Regions from separate parts of the Hydrogenophaga sp. RAC07 genome, predicted to be linked through region 1. Evidence: riboswitches for the same ligand, from Rfam matches in the RefSeq annotation. Region 1 holds a riboswitch; the other holds the start of a gene.
The links. Region 1 has a riboswitch for glycine ahead of gcvT (glycine cleavage system aminomethyltransferase GcvT). Riboswitches for the same ligand answer to the same signal wherever they lie in the genome.

Region 1 (7,533 bases):
GGGTGAGGGCTCTCCCGAACGAAGGTCCTCACCAGGCGCTGCTTCGACCGCTTGCGCTGCAGGTACTCCATGAGCGCCAGCAAGGGCCGCTCGCCCGAATCCAGCGTCACGAAATCCACAAAGTCGAACACCCGCGGCTCGGCCAGTTCGCGCAGCTCGGTGTTGACGAAGCCGCCGCCCAGCGCAATCGTGATGTGCGGGTTCTGCGCCTTGATGGTCTGTGCGATGCGCAGCGCGGCGTACAGCGCGCCGGGGAAGGGCACGGAGAGCAGCACGAGGTCGGGCTTGTGCTGCGACAAGGTGGCCAGCGTGAGCGTGTGCAGGATCTCGTCGACCAGCGTGAACGGCGCGGCAAGTGCGGCGGCCATGGGCTCGAAGGTGGGCTGGCTGCTGGCCAATGACTCGGCATAGCGCACGAAGGCAAAACGTTCGTCGACCGCGTCGCGCAGCACGTCGGCGAGGTCGTTGAGGTAGAGCGTGGCGATGTGGCGCGCCTTGTCCTGCACGCCCAGCGCGCCAAAGGCCCAGGCCAGCGGGTCGCCGCCTTCTTCGCTGAGCGCGGCGTCCACGTAGACCTCCAGCGCGGCAAAGCGCGGGCCTTCGGGGAGCAGCTCGCGCGCGGCGATGCGGTGCGCCAGGGTCGAGTCTCGGCCTTGCAGAAAGGCGATCACGAGGCCGATGGTGGCGCGGTAGCGGGCAAACTGGTCGAGGAAGGCGTGCACGCTGGCTGTACGCTGGGCTTCAGGTTGCGCCAGTGCGTGGCTGCGCACGGACTCCAGCCCGGCCGGTGAAAACAGCTTGAGCACCAGCGCCAGCGCCAGATCGGCCTGCACCGCGTCGACCCCGCGCGAGCGCAGGAAGCCGGTGATGTAGGCGGTGGAGGGGTAGGGCGTGTTGAGCTGCGTCATCGGGGGGATGAGGCTCAGCACGCGCAGGGCTGGGGTGGTCATGGTGTCGCTTCGGGGGGTTCCCGATTGTGAGGCTTGGGACCGCTCCAGCCGACCTCACCCACCCGATGGGCGGGCGAGGACCCGGAAATCAGACCGGGTATTCAGACAGGGGCACGCAACTGCAGAACAGGTTGCGATCCCCATACACGTTGTCCACACGCCCCACCGGCGGCCAGTACTTGGCGTGCGCCCGGGTCGAGGTGCTCGCCGCACCCACGTCGCGCGCATAGGGGTGTGACCAGTCGGCCGTCATGAGGCTCGCCGCCGTGTGCGGCGCGTTCTTCAGCGGGTTGTCGTCCTGCGGCCAGGCGCCGGCTTCCACGAGGCGGATCTCTTCGCGGATCGCGATCATCGCGTCGATGAAGCGGTCCAGCTCCTCCAGCGTCTCGCTCTCCGTGGGTTCCACCATCAGCGTGTTGGCCACCGGGAAGGACAGCGTGGGCGCGTGGAAACCGTAGTCCATCAGGCGCTTGGCCACGTCCTCGGCCATCACGCCACTGGTGTCCTTGAAGTGGCGCAGGTCCAGGATGCATTCATGCGCCACATGCCCGTTGGCGCTGGCGTAGAGCGTGGGGTAGTGGGGTGCGAGGCGCTTGCTGATGTAGTTGGCCGCGAGGATGGCCGCTTCGGTCGCGTGCTTCAGGCCGTCGGCGCCCATCATGCGGATGTACATCCAGCTGATCGGCAGCACGGCCGCGTTGCCCAGCGGAGCCGCCGAGATGGCGCCCACGCCGTTCACCGGCAGGCCGCCCGTGGCATGCCCGGGCAGGAAGGGCACGAGGTCTTCGACCACGCACACCGGGCCCACGCCCGGGCCGCCACCGCCGTGGGGAATGCAGAAGGTCTTGTGCAGGTTGAGGTGGCTCACGTCGCCGCCGAACTCGCCGGGCGCGGCCACGCCGACCAGCGCGTTCATGTTGGCGCCGTCCACGTACACGCGCCCGCCGTGCCGGTGCACCAGCGCGCAGAGTTCCTTGACCGTGGTCTCGAACACGCCGTGCGTGCTGGGGTAGGTGATCATCACCGCCGCCAGGTTGGCGCTGTGCTGTTCGCACTTGGCCTGCAGGTCGGCCATGTCCACGTTGCCGTTCTCGTCGCACTTGGTGACCACGACCTGCATGCCCACCATCTGCGCGCTGGCCGGGTTGGTGCCGTGCGCGCTGCTGGGGATCAGGCAGATGTTGCGGTGGTGTTCGCCGCGCGAGGCGTGGTACGCCTGAATCACCAGCAGGCCGGCGTATTCGCCCTGCGAGCCGGCGTTGGGCTGCAGGCTGATGCCGGCGTAGCCCGTGGCCTGGCAGAGCCAGGCGCGCAGCTGTTCGTCGAGTTTCTTGTAGCCGAGCGACTGGCTGGCGGGCGCGAACGGGTGCACGTTGGCAAAGCCCGGCCAGGTGATGGGAATCATCTCGCTGGTGGCGTTGAGCTTCATGGTGCAAGAGCCCAGCGGGATCATGCTGCGGTCCAGCGCCAGGTCCTTGTCGGAGAGCGCGCGGATGTAGCGCAGCATGCCGGTCTCGGAATGGTGGCTGTGGAACACCGGGTGCGTGAGGTAGGCGCTGGTGCGGCGCAGCTCGGTGGGAATGCGCGGCTCGATGCCTTTTTCGAATTCGGCAAAACCGGGCAGGCTCTGGCCGTGCAGCGCGAACACGCCCCACAGTTTTTCGATGTCTTCGCGCGTGGTGGTCTCGTCCAGCGTGATGCCCACGTACTCGCCCCAGCTCAGGCGAAGGTTCATGCCGGCGTCCACCGCGCGCTGCAGCAGCGTGGCGGCGCGGTCACCGGCCTTGAAGGTGAGCGTGTCGAAGGCGCTCTCGCTGGTGGGCGTCCAGCCCAGTTGCTCCAGGCCCTGTGCCAGCACCGCCGTGTAGGCGGCCACGCGCTGCGCAATGCGCTTGAGTCCCGCGGGTCCGTGGTACACGGCGTACATGCTGGCCACCACCGCCGGCAGCACCTGCGCCGTGCAGATGTTGGACGTGGCCTTTTCGCGGCGGATGTGCTGCTCGCGCGTTTGCAGCGCAAGGCGGTAGGTGGGGTTGCCGTGGGCGTCCACGCTCACACCGACCAGACGGCCGGGCAGCGAGCGCTTGAACTCGTCGCGGCAGGCCATGAAGGCAGCGTGGGGTCCGCCCGCGCCCATGGGCATGCCGAAGCGCTGGGTGGTGCCCACCACGATGTCGGCGCCCCATTCGCCCGGCGGCGTGATGAGGGTGAGCGCCAGCAAATCGGCGGCGGCGATGAAGGCTGCGCCTTTGCCTTGCACCGTCTTCACATCGGCGGCCAGGTCTTCAATGCGGCCGCTGGTGCTCGGGTACTGCGCGAGCACGGCAAAGTAGCCGTCGTCGGCCAGCGCTGCGTTCCACTCGGCGGCCGAGTTGGCCACCAGCACCTGGATGCCCAGCGGCGCGGCACGCGTCTGCACCACCTCGATGGTTTGCGGGTGGCAGTCGCCCGCCACCACGATGGTGTTGCCCTTGCTTTTCACGGAGCGTTTGGCCAGCGTCATCGCCTCGGCGGCGGCGGTCGCTTCGTCGAGCATGGAGGCGTTGGCAATCGCCATGCCGGTGAGGTCGCACACCATGGTCTGGAAGTTGATCAGCGCTTCCATGCGCCCCTGCGAGATCTCGGCCTGGTAGGGCGTGTAGGCGGTGTACCAGGCGGGGTTCTCCAGCACGTTGCGCAGGATCACGCCCGGTGTGTGGGTGCCGTGGTAACCCTGCCCGATGAAGCTCTTGAGCAGCTGGTTCTGCTCGGCAATCGCCTTCAGCTCGACCAGTGCGGCGGCTTCGGTGATGGCCGGTGGCAGCTGCATGCCCTGGCTGCGCGCGATGCTGCGCGGCACGATGCCGTCGATCAGCGCGCGGCGCGAGGCCTCGCCGATGACCGAGAGCATCAGCGCTTCGTCGGCTTCGCCGATGCCGATGTGGCGGGCCACGAACTCGGACGGGTTCTCGAGTTCATCCAGGGGTTTGACAGACGGCATCAGCATGGAAAGGCTCCGGCGGAATGGTTCAGGCGTTGGATGAGAAGGCGGCGTAGGCGGTCTCGTCGAGCAGGGCGTCGACCTGTGCCGGGTCGGACAGCTTGACCTTGAAGAACCAGCCGCTCTTGAGCGGGTCGCTGTTGGCCAGCGAGGGGTCGGCGCGCAGGGCTTCGTTGACCTCGGTCACTTCACCGCTCACGGGCATGTACACGTCGGCCGCGGCCTTGACGGACTCGACAACGCCGGCCACGTCCTTCTGCGCAAAGCTCTTGCCCACCTCGGGCAGGTCGACAAACACCACGTCGCCCAGCGCGTCCTGCGCATGCACGGTGATGCCGACGGTGGCGATGTCGCCGTCAACGCTGATCCATTCGTGGTCTTCGGTGTACTTGGTGGTCATGGGAAAGCTCCTGAAAAAAGAAGAGGGACAGGGATTCAACCGCGGAAGTAGCGGTTGGGCACAAAGGGCATGGCGCTGACTTCCATGGGCACCGGCTTGCCGCGCACCATGGCGTGCAGGCGCGTGCCCAAGGCCGCGTGTGCGGGGCTCACATAGCCCATGGCCACGGGCTTGTCGGCGCTGGGGCCGAGCAGGCCGCTGGTGACTTCGCCGATGGTCTCGCCGCCGGGGGTTTGCAGCGCGGTGTGGTCACGCACGGGAACACGTTCGAGCGCGATCAAACCGACACGCTTGCGTTGCAACGGCTCGGTGCCATCGAGCTGCGCGAGCACACGCGCCGCACCCGGAAAGCCGCCCGCTCGCGCGCCACCGGTGCGACGCACTTTCTGCATCGCCCAGTTGAGCGCGGCTTCCACCGGCGTGGTGGTGGTGTCGATGTCGTTGCCGTAGAGGCACAGGCCGGCTTCCAGGCGCAGCGAGTTGCGGGCGCCCAGACCCACCGGTTTCACCTCGGGCTCGGCCAGCAGGGCGCGGGCGAAGGCCTCGGCGCTCGCAGCCGGCACCGAGATCTCGAAGCCGTCTTCGCCGGTGTAGCCGCTGCGGGTGATGAAGAGGTCGGCGCCTTGCCAGTTGAAGGCGCCGCCGGTCATGAAGACCAGCTTGTCCACGCCGGGCACGAGCCGCTGAAGCGCCGTCACAGCTTGTGGGCCTTGCAGGGCAAGCAGGCCGCGATCGAACTGGGGCTCGACGGTGCAGCGGCTGCCGATGCGCTCGATGATGTGGGCCAGGTCGCCGTGTTTGCAGGCACCGTTGACGATCACGAAGAGGTCGGTGCCCCGGTTCACGAACATCAGGTCGTCGATGATGCCGCCGACGTCGTTGAGCAGCAGGCCGTAGCGCTGCTTGCCCACGGCCAGATCGATCACGTCCACCGGCATCAGCGACTCGAAGGCCGCGGCAGCATCCGCGCCCACCAGCCTCAGCTGGCCCATGTGCGAGACATCGAACAGGCCGGCGGCTGCGCGGGTGTGGTGGTGTTCAGCCATCAGGCCGGCGGGGTACTGCACCGGCATGCTGTAGCCGGCAAACGGCACCATGCGGGCGCCGAGTTCGGTGTGCAGGGCGTGCAACGGGGTCTTGAGGAGATCGGTGTCGGACACGGAGGGCTCGCAGGCAAAAGGGGCAGGCCCCAAGGGGGCGGAACACGGTTCATCCGTGCGCTGCCCCACTGTCCGCTTTACCTGAGAGATTCACGCGGGCGATGCCGCGTTTGCTCCTTCGGTGGATCGCCTCGATGAGCGATCTCTCTCCAGGGGGGTACACCGGCCTCGCGACCCGTGTTTGCCAGTCCTTTTGCCTGAGCGTTCAGGGCCACATGGGTGACCTCCTGCGCCTTCGGCGGCCACCTCGGGGGCGGCGCTCTCCTGACCCGGCCGAGTGTAGCCGACGGCATCCTGAAAAGGGTTGCTCAGGTGCTTTCCAGGGTGGATTCGGGCAGCAGCTTGGCCAGGCGTTCGCTGATCGCGTCGGCCCGTGCCGCGCCCGCCATGCCCTCGATGGCCATGAGCATGTCGCGGCTCACCGCCAGCATGGCAGCCGCGTCACGCGCTTCGCGCAACGCGTCCCGGAACTGCGCAGCCATCTCCTTGTGGCGTGGAGCGAACATGCGCTCGCTGATGTCGAACAAAAACATGCGTGCGCTGGCCAGTGAACGCGGTCCCGAAAAGGCGTCAACCGAGGCTTTGGTGCCCGCCGGTTCCTGCGGTGATGGCGTTGCAGGCGCAGGTGGGGCCTCGTCAACGATGTAGCCCTGGGCCAGCAACTCGCGCACGATCCCGGCGCCCAGGCCTCCAAAGAGCGCCTGCAGCGAGGCCGTGGCCTTGCGACCGTCCGCCACCAGCAGCACGGCGCGCTCGCGCTGGCCCAGCGTGCGTTGGCCGGGTTGCAGCTCGGCGCGGCCTTTGTCGGTCTTGTTCAGCATGGTGTGGCAGCGTGTGATGGCAGAAGCCCGCACTGTGGTCAGGCCATGTGACGACGCGGTGAAACACAGACGTGAAAAAGCCGCCCGGAGGCGGCTTGTCGAAGGAATCCCGGAAGGCCGTGACTTCGCTCACATGCCCGCGTAGTTCGGTCCACCGCCCCCCTCGGGCGTGACCCACACGATGTTCTGCGTCGGATCCTTGATGTCGCAGGTCTTGCAGTGCACGCAGTTCTGCGCGTTGATCTGCAGGCGGTCGGTGTTGTCGTCGTTCTTCACGTACTCGTAGACGCCTGCCGGGCAGTAGCGGCTCTCGGGGCCGGCGTACTTGGCCAGGTTGATCTGCACCGGCACGCTGTTGTTCTTGAGCGTGAGGTGGGCCGGCTGGTTCTCTTCGTGGTTGGTGTTGGACACGAACACGCTGGAGAGCTTGTCGAAGGTGATCTTGCCGTCGGGCTTGGGGTACGTGATCTTCGGCATCTCGTCGGCCGGGCGCAGCTTCAGGTGGTCGGGTGTGGTGTTGTGCAGCGTCCAGGGCGGCGTCTTCACGCCCACCTTGGGCAGGAACCAGTGCTCCACACCGGTCATGAGCTTGCCCAGCAACGGGCTCTTCTTGAACCAGTTCTTGAAGTTGCGGTAGGTCCAGAGCTCCTCATGCAGCCAGCTTTTCTCGAAGCGCTCGGTGAATCCGGAAAGCTCGTCGCTCTGGCGGCCGGCGGTCACCGCTTCAAACGCGGCTTCGGCGCAGAGCATGCCGCTCTTGATGGCCGCGTGGCTGCCCTTGATGCGCGCGGCGTTCAGAAAGCCGGCGTTGCAGCCCACCATGGCGCCACCCGGAAACACCAGCTTGGGCAGGGCCTGTGGCGTGCCGTTGTTCAGCGCGCGCGCGCCGTAGCCCAGGCGCTTGCCGCCTTCGATGTGCGCGAGGATGCTGGGGTGCGTTTTCCAGCGCTGCATTTCTTCGAACGGCGACATCCAGGGGTTCTGGTAGTCCAGGCCGACCACCAGGCCCAGCGTGACCTTGTTGCCTTCGAGGTGGTAGAGGAAACCACCGCCGAAGGTGTCGGCGTCCATGGGCCAGCCGGCGGTGTGCACCACCAGGCCGGGCTTGGCCTTCTCGGCCGGGATTTCCCACAGCTCCTTGATGCCGATGGCAAACGTCTGCGCGTCCTTGCCCTCGGTGAGCTTGTATTTGGCGATGAGCTGTTTGCCCAGGTGACCGCGC
Region 2 (7,533 bases), 720 kb from region 1:
CCTGGACCCGCAGGTGCGTCGCAGCGTCGAGCAACGCATCCGCGACCTGGTTCGCCTGCAGGCCGAGAGCTTCGGTGTGCGCGCCGAGATCGACTGGCGCCCCGGCTACGCGGTGCTGGTCAACGACGCTCGGCAGACCGAGCTGGCCCTCGCGGTGGCACAGGCGCATTTTCCGCCCGAGCAGGTGGTGGCCCAGGGCCCCATGCTCACCGGCAGCGAAGACTTTGCCTTCATGTTGGAGCGTGTGCCGGGCAGCTATTTGTTCATCGGCAACGGCGCCGGCCAGGAGCCCGGCGCCTGCATGGTGCACAACCCCGCCTACGACTTCAACGACCACAACATCGCCACCGGCGCCGCGTACTGGATCGCGCTGGTCAACACGCTGCTTTCCCCCAACCCACCCTGAACAACCCACTGGAGACACCCATGAACAGCCCCTTCAAAACCCTGGTGGCCGCGGCGGCCATCGCCCTGGCCAGCGTATCCGGCGCAGCACAGGCGCAGAGCTACCCCACCCGGCCGGTGACGCTGATGGTGCCCTACCCGGCTGGTGGCCTGTCGGACGTGATCGCGCGCTCGGTCAACAACACCCTGGGCAAACAACTGGGCCAGCCGGTCGTCATTGAGAACCTGGGTGGAGCCAGCGGGTCGATTGCCGCGCAGAAAGTGCTCAACGGTGCCAGCGACGGCTACACCGTGTTCCAGGGTTCACCCAACGAACTCATCCTCGCGCCCTTGGCCATTGCGTCCATCAAGTTCAAGAGCGAGGACTTCCGTCTGGTGCAGATGATCGCCACCGCGCAGATCGCGTTTCTCGCCCGCAAGGACTTCCCCGCCAGCACCGTGGACGAGTTCCTGGACCAGGCCCGCAAGGCGGCGCAGCAGGGCCGGCCCCTGACCTACGCCAGCGTCGGCCCCGGCTCGTTCTACCACCTGCTCGGCGAGCACCTGTCCAAGGTCACCGGCATTCCCATGGTGCATGTGCCGTACAAGGGCGCAGCGCCGGCCGAGCAGGACCTGCTGGCCAGCCAGGTCGACTTTTTCCTGGCGCCCTACGGCAAGAAGTACGACGACATGCACAAGAGCGGCCGCGTCAAGGTGCTGGCCATGCTCAACAGCGAGCGGCTCGAGAACGTGAAGAGCTACCCCGCCATCACCGAGAGCACCCAGCTCAAGAACTTCACCTTCAACATCTGGACCGGCTACTTCGTGAAGAAGGACACCCCGGAGCCGGTGGTGACCACGCTGCACAAGGCCATCACCGAAACGCTGGCCGATCCCGGCGTGCACCAGGCGCTGGAAGCGAACAGCCAGCTGCTGGCCAAGCCGCTGTCACTCAAGGCGGTGGACCAGGCCTACGCCGACGGCATCCAGCAGTTCCGCGCCATCGCGAAGTCGATCCAGCTGCAGGCACAATAAGCGCCTCAAACACGTCGACCGGGAGAGACTGGCCTGAAAAGCAGGCTGGCGCCGAAGGAGCAACCGCCCCGGAAACTCTCAGGCAAAAGGACCGGTCGACACGCAACACACTCTGAAGAGTGGCCGGGATTCGTCCCCCGGCCCACCGCAGGAGCAAGCCAGCCCCAGGGGCCGGTGAATCTCTCAGGTCACAAACAGAGGGGGTCATGGTCCGCACACGGTGTGCGGACTGTGTCCTCCATTGTTTGACGACTCTGCAAGCGAGATTCCCATGGCACACCTCATCGTCATCGGCGGCGGCATCACCGGCGTCACCAGCGCCTACGCCCTGGCCCGTCAGGGCCACCAGGTCACCCTGATTGAAAAACACCGCTACGCGGGCATGGAAACCAGCCATGCCAACGGCGGCCAGCTCTCGGCCTCCAACGCCGAGGTCTGGACCCATCCTTCCACCCTGCTCAAGGGCCTGAAGTGGATGTTCAAGGCCGACGCACCGCTGCTCGTCAACCCCACCCCGAGCTGGCACAAGCTCAGCTGGTTCGCCGAGTTCGTCGCGTCCATCCCCAAGTACCGCAGCAACACCGTGGCCACCACGCGCCTGGCCATCGCGGCACGCGAGCACCTGTTCGGCTGGGCACGGGCCGAGGGCATCGACTTCGACCTGAAGCGCCAAGGCATCCTGCACATCTACCGCGACCGCGCCGGCTTCGAGCACGCGGGCGAAGTCTCCAGGCTGCTGGCCGAAGGCGGCCTGCCGCGCCGCGCCGTCACGCCCGACGAGATGCGCGCCATCGAGCCCACCCTGCAAGGCGACTACTTCGGCGGCTACTACACCGAGAGCGACAGCACCGGCGACATCCACAAGTTCACCCACGGCCTGAGCAAGGCCTGTGCACGGATGGGCGTGCATCTCATGACCGGCCAGACGGTGGCCCGCGTGCGCAGCACCGGCACCAACGCGAAGGTGACGCTGTCCGACGGGCAGGTGGTGAATGCCGACGCCGTGGTGATCAGTGCCGGCGTGCACAGCCGCGCGCTCGGCGCCCAGCTCGGCGACCGGCTCAACGTGTATCCGGTCAAGGGCTACTCCATCACCGTGATGCTGAACGACGAACAGAGTCAGGCCGCCGCGCCGCAGGTGAGCTTGCTGGACGACGAGACCAAGCTGGTGACCAGCCGCCTCGGTGTGGACCGATTCCGTGTGGCCGGCACGGCCGAGTTCAACGGCATCAACCTCGACATCCGCGCCGACCGCATCCGGCCGCTGGTGAACTGGGTGAACCAGTGTTTCCCGGGTGTGAGCACCCGCAGGGTGGAACCCTGGGCCGGCCTGCGGCCCATGATGCCCGACATGATGCCGCGCGTGGGCGCGGGCAGACAGGCCAACGTGTTCTACAACACCGGCCATGGCCACCTGGGCTGGACACTCTCGGCCATCACGGCGCACCAGCTCGGCGAGCATGTGGCGCAGTGGGAACGCATGCGCTCAGGCTTGGCGGTGCCTGTGGCGGCCTTGGGGTGACCGAGCTGCCCGGTTCATGGAGCGCTGTGGCGCCTGGCCCCGCTGCACCCGGCACCCGACGCCAACGCGCCCGATGTCACACAACACGAATCGGTTCCGGTTGGAAACAGGTTGGGTGCAAGAAGCGGGCGGCAGCGAGACGGACGAGGACGGCTGGCGCTGGATGTCCTGCAGGAAACGCAGCAGGGCCGGATCGCGCTGGCATTGCGGCACCGCGCGTTCGGTCAGGGCCAGTCGTGAACGAGGACCGTACGTACCCGAGAACGCCCTGTCGCGGGTTGCGGTCCTGGATGCGCTCCAGGTCTTCGTGGCAGCGGGCCGCGATCTGCCGGGCCACGAATTCGGTATGACCGCTGAGGGAGTAATAAACCACGAGGATGCGGCTCACGACGGTGCTCCTTTCCAACGGCGGATTCACTTGACCAGCAGTCTGTGCGGTGCGGCAAACAACCCGCTTGAGCGCGCTCAATGCCGACGCACCTGGTTGCGCGGACGTTTGTCCCGGCATGGAATGACCTCTGCGGTGTGGGTTCTCGCGGGTACCGGATGGTTGGCACTGGATGTGAACTTTCAGCAGGCTGTTCATCCGACCCGGATTTGGGAAGCTGTGGTGACGAGGCCACCAGCAACTTGACTCTGGAAAACGCATGTACAACCCACTGAAACGTCCCAACCAACCCGCACGGGTAGCGCCGGGCCAGCCACCCAAAGCGAAGGGTTTTCCCGGATGGCCGGCGGAAAAACATGAAGTATATTGCCTGTACCCCCTATGAGCACCCCTTCAAAACTCCTCATCCTGGTCGGCACCATGACCAACACGGCCGAGTACGTGGCACAGGCCATCGAGATGGATTGCGTGGATCTCGTCCCGTCCATCGAGGTCCGCATGATGGATGGGCTGGACATCTCGGTGTTTGACGAAGATGCACTTTACGTCATCTGTTCCTCCACCTACGGCGCGGGCGACGTGCCCGACAACGCCCGCCATCTCTACGAATCCCTGGCCAGCCAACCCAAATTCCTGGGCAGCGTGCGTTATGGCGTGATCGCGCTGGGCGACAGCGTCTACCCCCAGACCTTCTGCAACGGCGGCCTGCGCTTCGATGAACGCCTGGCCGACCTGGGCGCGGTGCGCATCGGCGAGGTGTTCCGCCACGACGCTTCCGCCGGCACCGAACCCGAGGTGGTGTGCACGGCCTGGGCGCGCGATTGGCTGGCACTGGCACTGCCCGCAACCGCCTGACCCGGCGTTCGCCGATTCATATATAAATAGTTCAAGCCTCAAGTACGGGTTATTCTGTATCGCCAATCGATACCCCGCCGTCTACATTCCCCCTGCACCTCATCGCTTTCCGCCAACCCACCTGGAGATCCCCAATGACCACTCGCCGACTTGTCCTGACCCGAAGCGCTGCCGTGATCGGCGCCGCGTCCACCGGCCTGTTGTTGCCCGAATTCGCGCGCGCACAGTCGGACAAGGTCCGCGTGGGTTTCATGCTGCCCTACACCGGCACCTTCGCCCAGCTGGGCGTGGCGATTGAAAACGGCTTCCGCATGGCACTCAACGAACAGGGCGGCAAGCTCGGCGGCCGAGAGGTCGAGTTCTTCAAGGTCGACGACGAGTCGAACCCGGCCAAGGGCATCGAGAACGCCACCCGCCTGGTGCAGCGCGACAAGGTCGACGTGCTCGTGGGCACGGTCCACTCCGGCGTGCAGATGGGCATCCACAAGGTGGCACGCGACAGCGGCGTGCTCAGCCTGATCCCCAACGCCGGCGTGCACGTGGCCACCCGTGCGCAGTGCTCGCCCAACGTCTTCCGCACCTCGTTCACCAACTCCCAACCCACGCTGGCGCTGGGCAAGGCCATGATGGAGCGCGGCCACAAGAAGGCCGTGTGGATCACCTGGAACTACGCGGCCGGCGAAGAGGCCTTTGAAGGCTTCGAGAAGAGCTACACCGAAGCCGGCGGCACCATCATCAAGAAGCTGGGCCTGCCCTTCCCCAACGTGGAATTCCAGGCCCTGCTGACCGAGATTGCCTCGCTCAACCCCGATGCCGTGGCCTGCTTCTTTGCCGGTGGCGGCGCGGCCAAGTTCCTGCGCGACTTCGCAGCCGCTGGCCTGAACAAGAACATCCAGCTCTACGGCTCGGGCTTCCTGACCGAGGGCGTGCTCGATGCCGCCGGTGATGCCGCCAACGGCGTGCTGACCACCATGCACTACAGCGACTCGCTGGACACGCCGCGCAACAAGAAATTCCGCCTCGAGTACGCCAAGACCTTCCGCATGCAGCCTGACGTGTATGCGGTGCAGGGCTACGACACGGGTCTGCTGCTCATCAAGGGCGCCAACGCGGTCAAGGGCGACCTGAACAACAAGCAGGCGTTGTACGCGGCCATGAACAGCGCCGAGATCGACAGCCCGCGCGGCAAGTGGAAGATGAGCGCGGCCCACAACCCGATCCAGGACATGTACCTGCGCAAGGTCGAGAACAAGGAAAACAAGGTGATCGGCATTGCGCAGAAAGCCGTGGCCGATCCGGCCACCGGCTGCCGCATGGCATAAGGTTCACAAAACGATCGCACCCCGACCGGGCCCGTCGATCCGCAGGCCGGCGTCTTACGGGCGCTGGCCTGTTTTTTGCACGCTACCCGGCTCCGTCCACCCATCTGCCCGCCCATGGATTTCGCCAACTTCCTCATCCAGTTGCTCAACAGCCTGCAATACGGCCTGTTGCTGTTCATGCTGGCCGCCGGCCTCACGCTGATCTTCGGGATCATGGGTGTGGTCAACCTGGCGCACGGCAGCTTCTACATGCTGGGCGCCTACCTCGCCTGGTTCCTGGTCGGGCAACTGGACAGCCTGGTGCTGGCCATCGTGCTTGGGACGGTGATCGCCGTGGCGCTGGGCTGGTTGCTGGAGTGGTCGCTGTTCCGGCACTTCTACCACCGCGACCACCTCGACCAGGTGCTGCTCACCTTCGGCCTGATCTACATCTTTGAAGAAGTGCGCTCCATCCTCTGGGGCGACGATGTGCACGCGGTGCAGGTGCCCGAGGTGCTGAACTGGTCGATCCCGCTGACCGAGAACCTCTCGTACCCGGTGTACCGCCTCGTGATGTCGGGCGTGTGCATTGCGCTCGCCCTCGGCCTGTACCTGCTGATCTCCAGGACCCGCCTGGGCATGAAGATCCGCGCCGGAGCTTTCAACCGCGAGATGACCGAGTCGCTCGGCATCAACATCCGCCTCATCCATGGCGTGGTGTTCGCGCTGGGTGTGGCGCTGGCCGCCATCGCCGGCATGATCGCCTCGCCCATTGCCAGCGTCTACCCCGGCATGGGCAGCTCGGTGCTGATCATGTGTTTTGTGGTGGTGGTCATTGGCGGCATCGGCTCGGTGCGCGGTGCCCTGGTGGCTGCACTGCTGGTGGGCCTGGTCGACACCTTCGGCAAGGTGCTGGTGCCGCAGATCGCCGGCATGGCGGTCTACATGTTGATGGCACTCGTGCTGCTCTACAAGCCCGAAGGGCTGTTCAAACAATGAGTTCTCCGAAAGCCCAACTCGAGAAGCTGCCGCGCAGCATCCAGGCCATCCTGGTGCTGGGCGCCATCGCGCTCGCTGCGTTTCCGCTCATCCCGGTCACGGGTGGCGAGTTCTACCTGCAGATGCTCTCGCAGATGATGATCCTGGCGATCTTTGCCATGAGCCTCGATCTGTTGCAGGGCGTGAGCGGTCTGGTGTCGCTCGGTCACGCGGCCTACTTCGGCCTCGCCGGCTATGCGCTGGCTTTCCTCACGCCGGCCGACACCCCCATCAGCCTGTGGTGGGCCCTGCCCGTCTCGGCGCTGGGCGCGGGTCTGGCCGCACTGATCATCGGTTTCTTCGTGGTGCGCACCCACGGCATCTACTTCATCATGGTCACCATGGCGTTCGCGCAGATGGTGTTTTTCCTGTTCTTCGACAACAAGGCTCTCGGCGGCTCGGACGGTGTGTACGTGAACTTCCGCCCCGACGCTTCGGTGTTCGGCTGGACCGGCATCGACCTCGAGAACAAGACCACGTTCTACTACTTCACGCTGTTGCTGCTGGTGCTGGTCTATGCCTTCCTGCGCCGGCTGTTGTTCTCGCCGTTTGGCCGCGTGCTCGCCGGCATTCGCGTGAACGAACACCGCATGCGCGCGGTGGGCTATGGCACCTTTGGCTACAAACTCGCGGCCTTCACCCTGGCCGGTGCGCTCGCCGGTGTGGCGGGCTTCCTGTGGGCCGCGCAAACCGGCTATGTGAACCCGGAGCTGATGGGTTTCCACATGAGCGCACACGCGATCATGATGGTCATCCTGGGCGGCATGGGCAACTTCGCCGGGGCCATCGTGGGCGCCTTCGCGTTTGAATACGTGATGCACTTCTTCAAGGACCTCACCAAACACTGGCAGCTGCTCATGGGCACGTTCATCGTGCTGGTGGTGGTGTTGGCGCCGCGCGGCCTGCTGGGCCTGGTCGGTCAAATGACGAAGAAGCGAGGTGCGCCATGAGCGAACTCCTGCTTTCTGCGCGCAACCTCACCAAGCGCTTCGGCGGTCTGGCCGCCGTCA

Region 2: linked by a shared signal. The riboswitch ahead of BSY239_RS09175 (D-amino acid dehydrogenase) and the one ahead of gcvT (glycine cleavage system aminomethyltransferase GcvT) in region 1 are both predicted to bind glycine.

Annotation. Positions count from the first base shown of each region.
Region 1 is NZ_CP016449.1:1,239,718-1,247,250, forward strand. It holds gene BSY239_RS05785 (B12-binding domain-containing radical SAM protein) at 1-950, opposite strand, end outside; gene gcvP (aminomethyl-transferring glycine dehydrogenase) at 1,039-3,936, opposite strand; gene gcvH (glycine cleavage system protein GcvH) at 3,959-4,330, opposite strand; gene gcvT (glycine cleavage system aminomethyltransferase GcvT) at 4,366-5,490, opposite strand; glycine riboswitch at 5,549-5,653, opposite strand; glycine riboswitch at 5,666-5,767, opposite strand; gene BSY239_RS05805 (hypothetical protein) at 5,799-6,311, opposite strand; gene BSY239_RS05810 (electron transfer flavoprotein-ubiquinone oxidoreductase) at 6,441-7,533, opposite strand, start outside.
Region 2 is NZ_CP016449.1:1,963,934-1,971,466, forward strand. It holds gene BSY239_RS09165 (M20 aminoacylase family protein) at 1-406, shown strand, start outside; gene BSY239_RS09170 (tripartite tricarboxylate transporter substrate binding protein) at 427-1,419, shown strand; glycine riboswitch at 1,429-1,523, shown strand; gene BSY239_RS09175 (D-amino acid dehydrogenase) at 1,691-2,941, shown strand; gene BSY239_RS09180 (flavodoxin domain-containing protein) at 3,711-4,184, shown strand; gene BSY239_RS09185 (ABC transporter substrate-binding protein) at 4,319-5,506, shown strand; gene BSY239_RS09190 (branched-chain amino acid ABC transporter permease) at 5,621-6,484, shown strand; gene BSY239_RS09195 (branched-chain amino acid ABC transporter permease) at 6,481-7,473, shown strand; gene BSY239_RS09200 (ABC transporter ATP-binding protein) at 7,470-7,533, shown strand, end outside.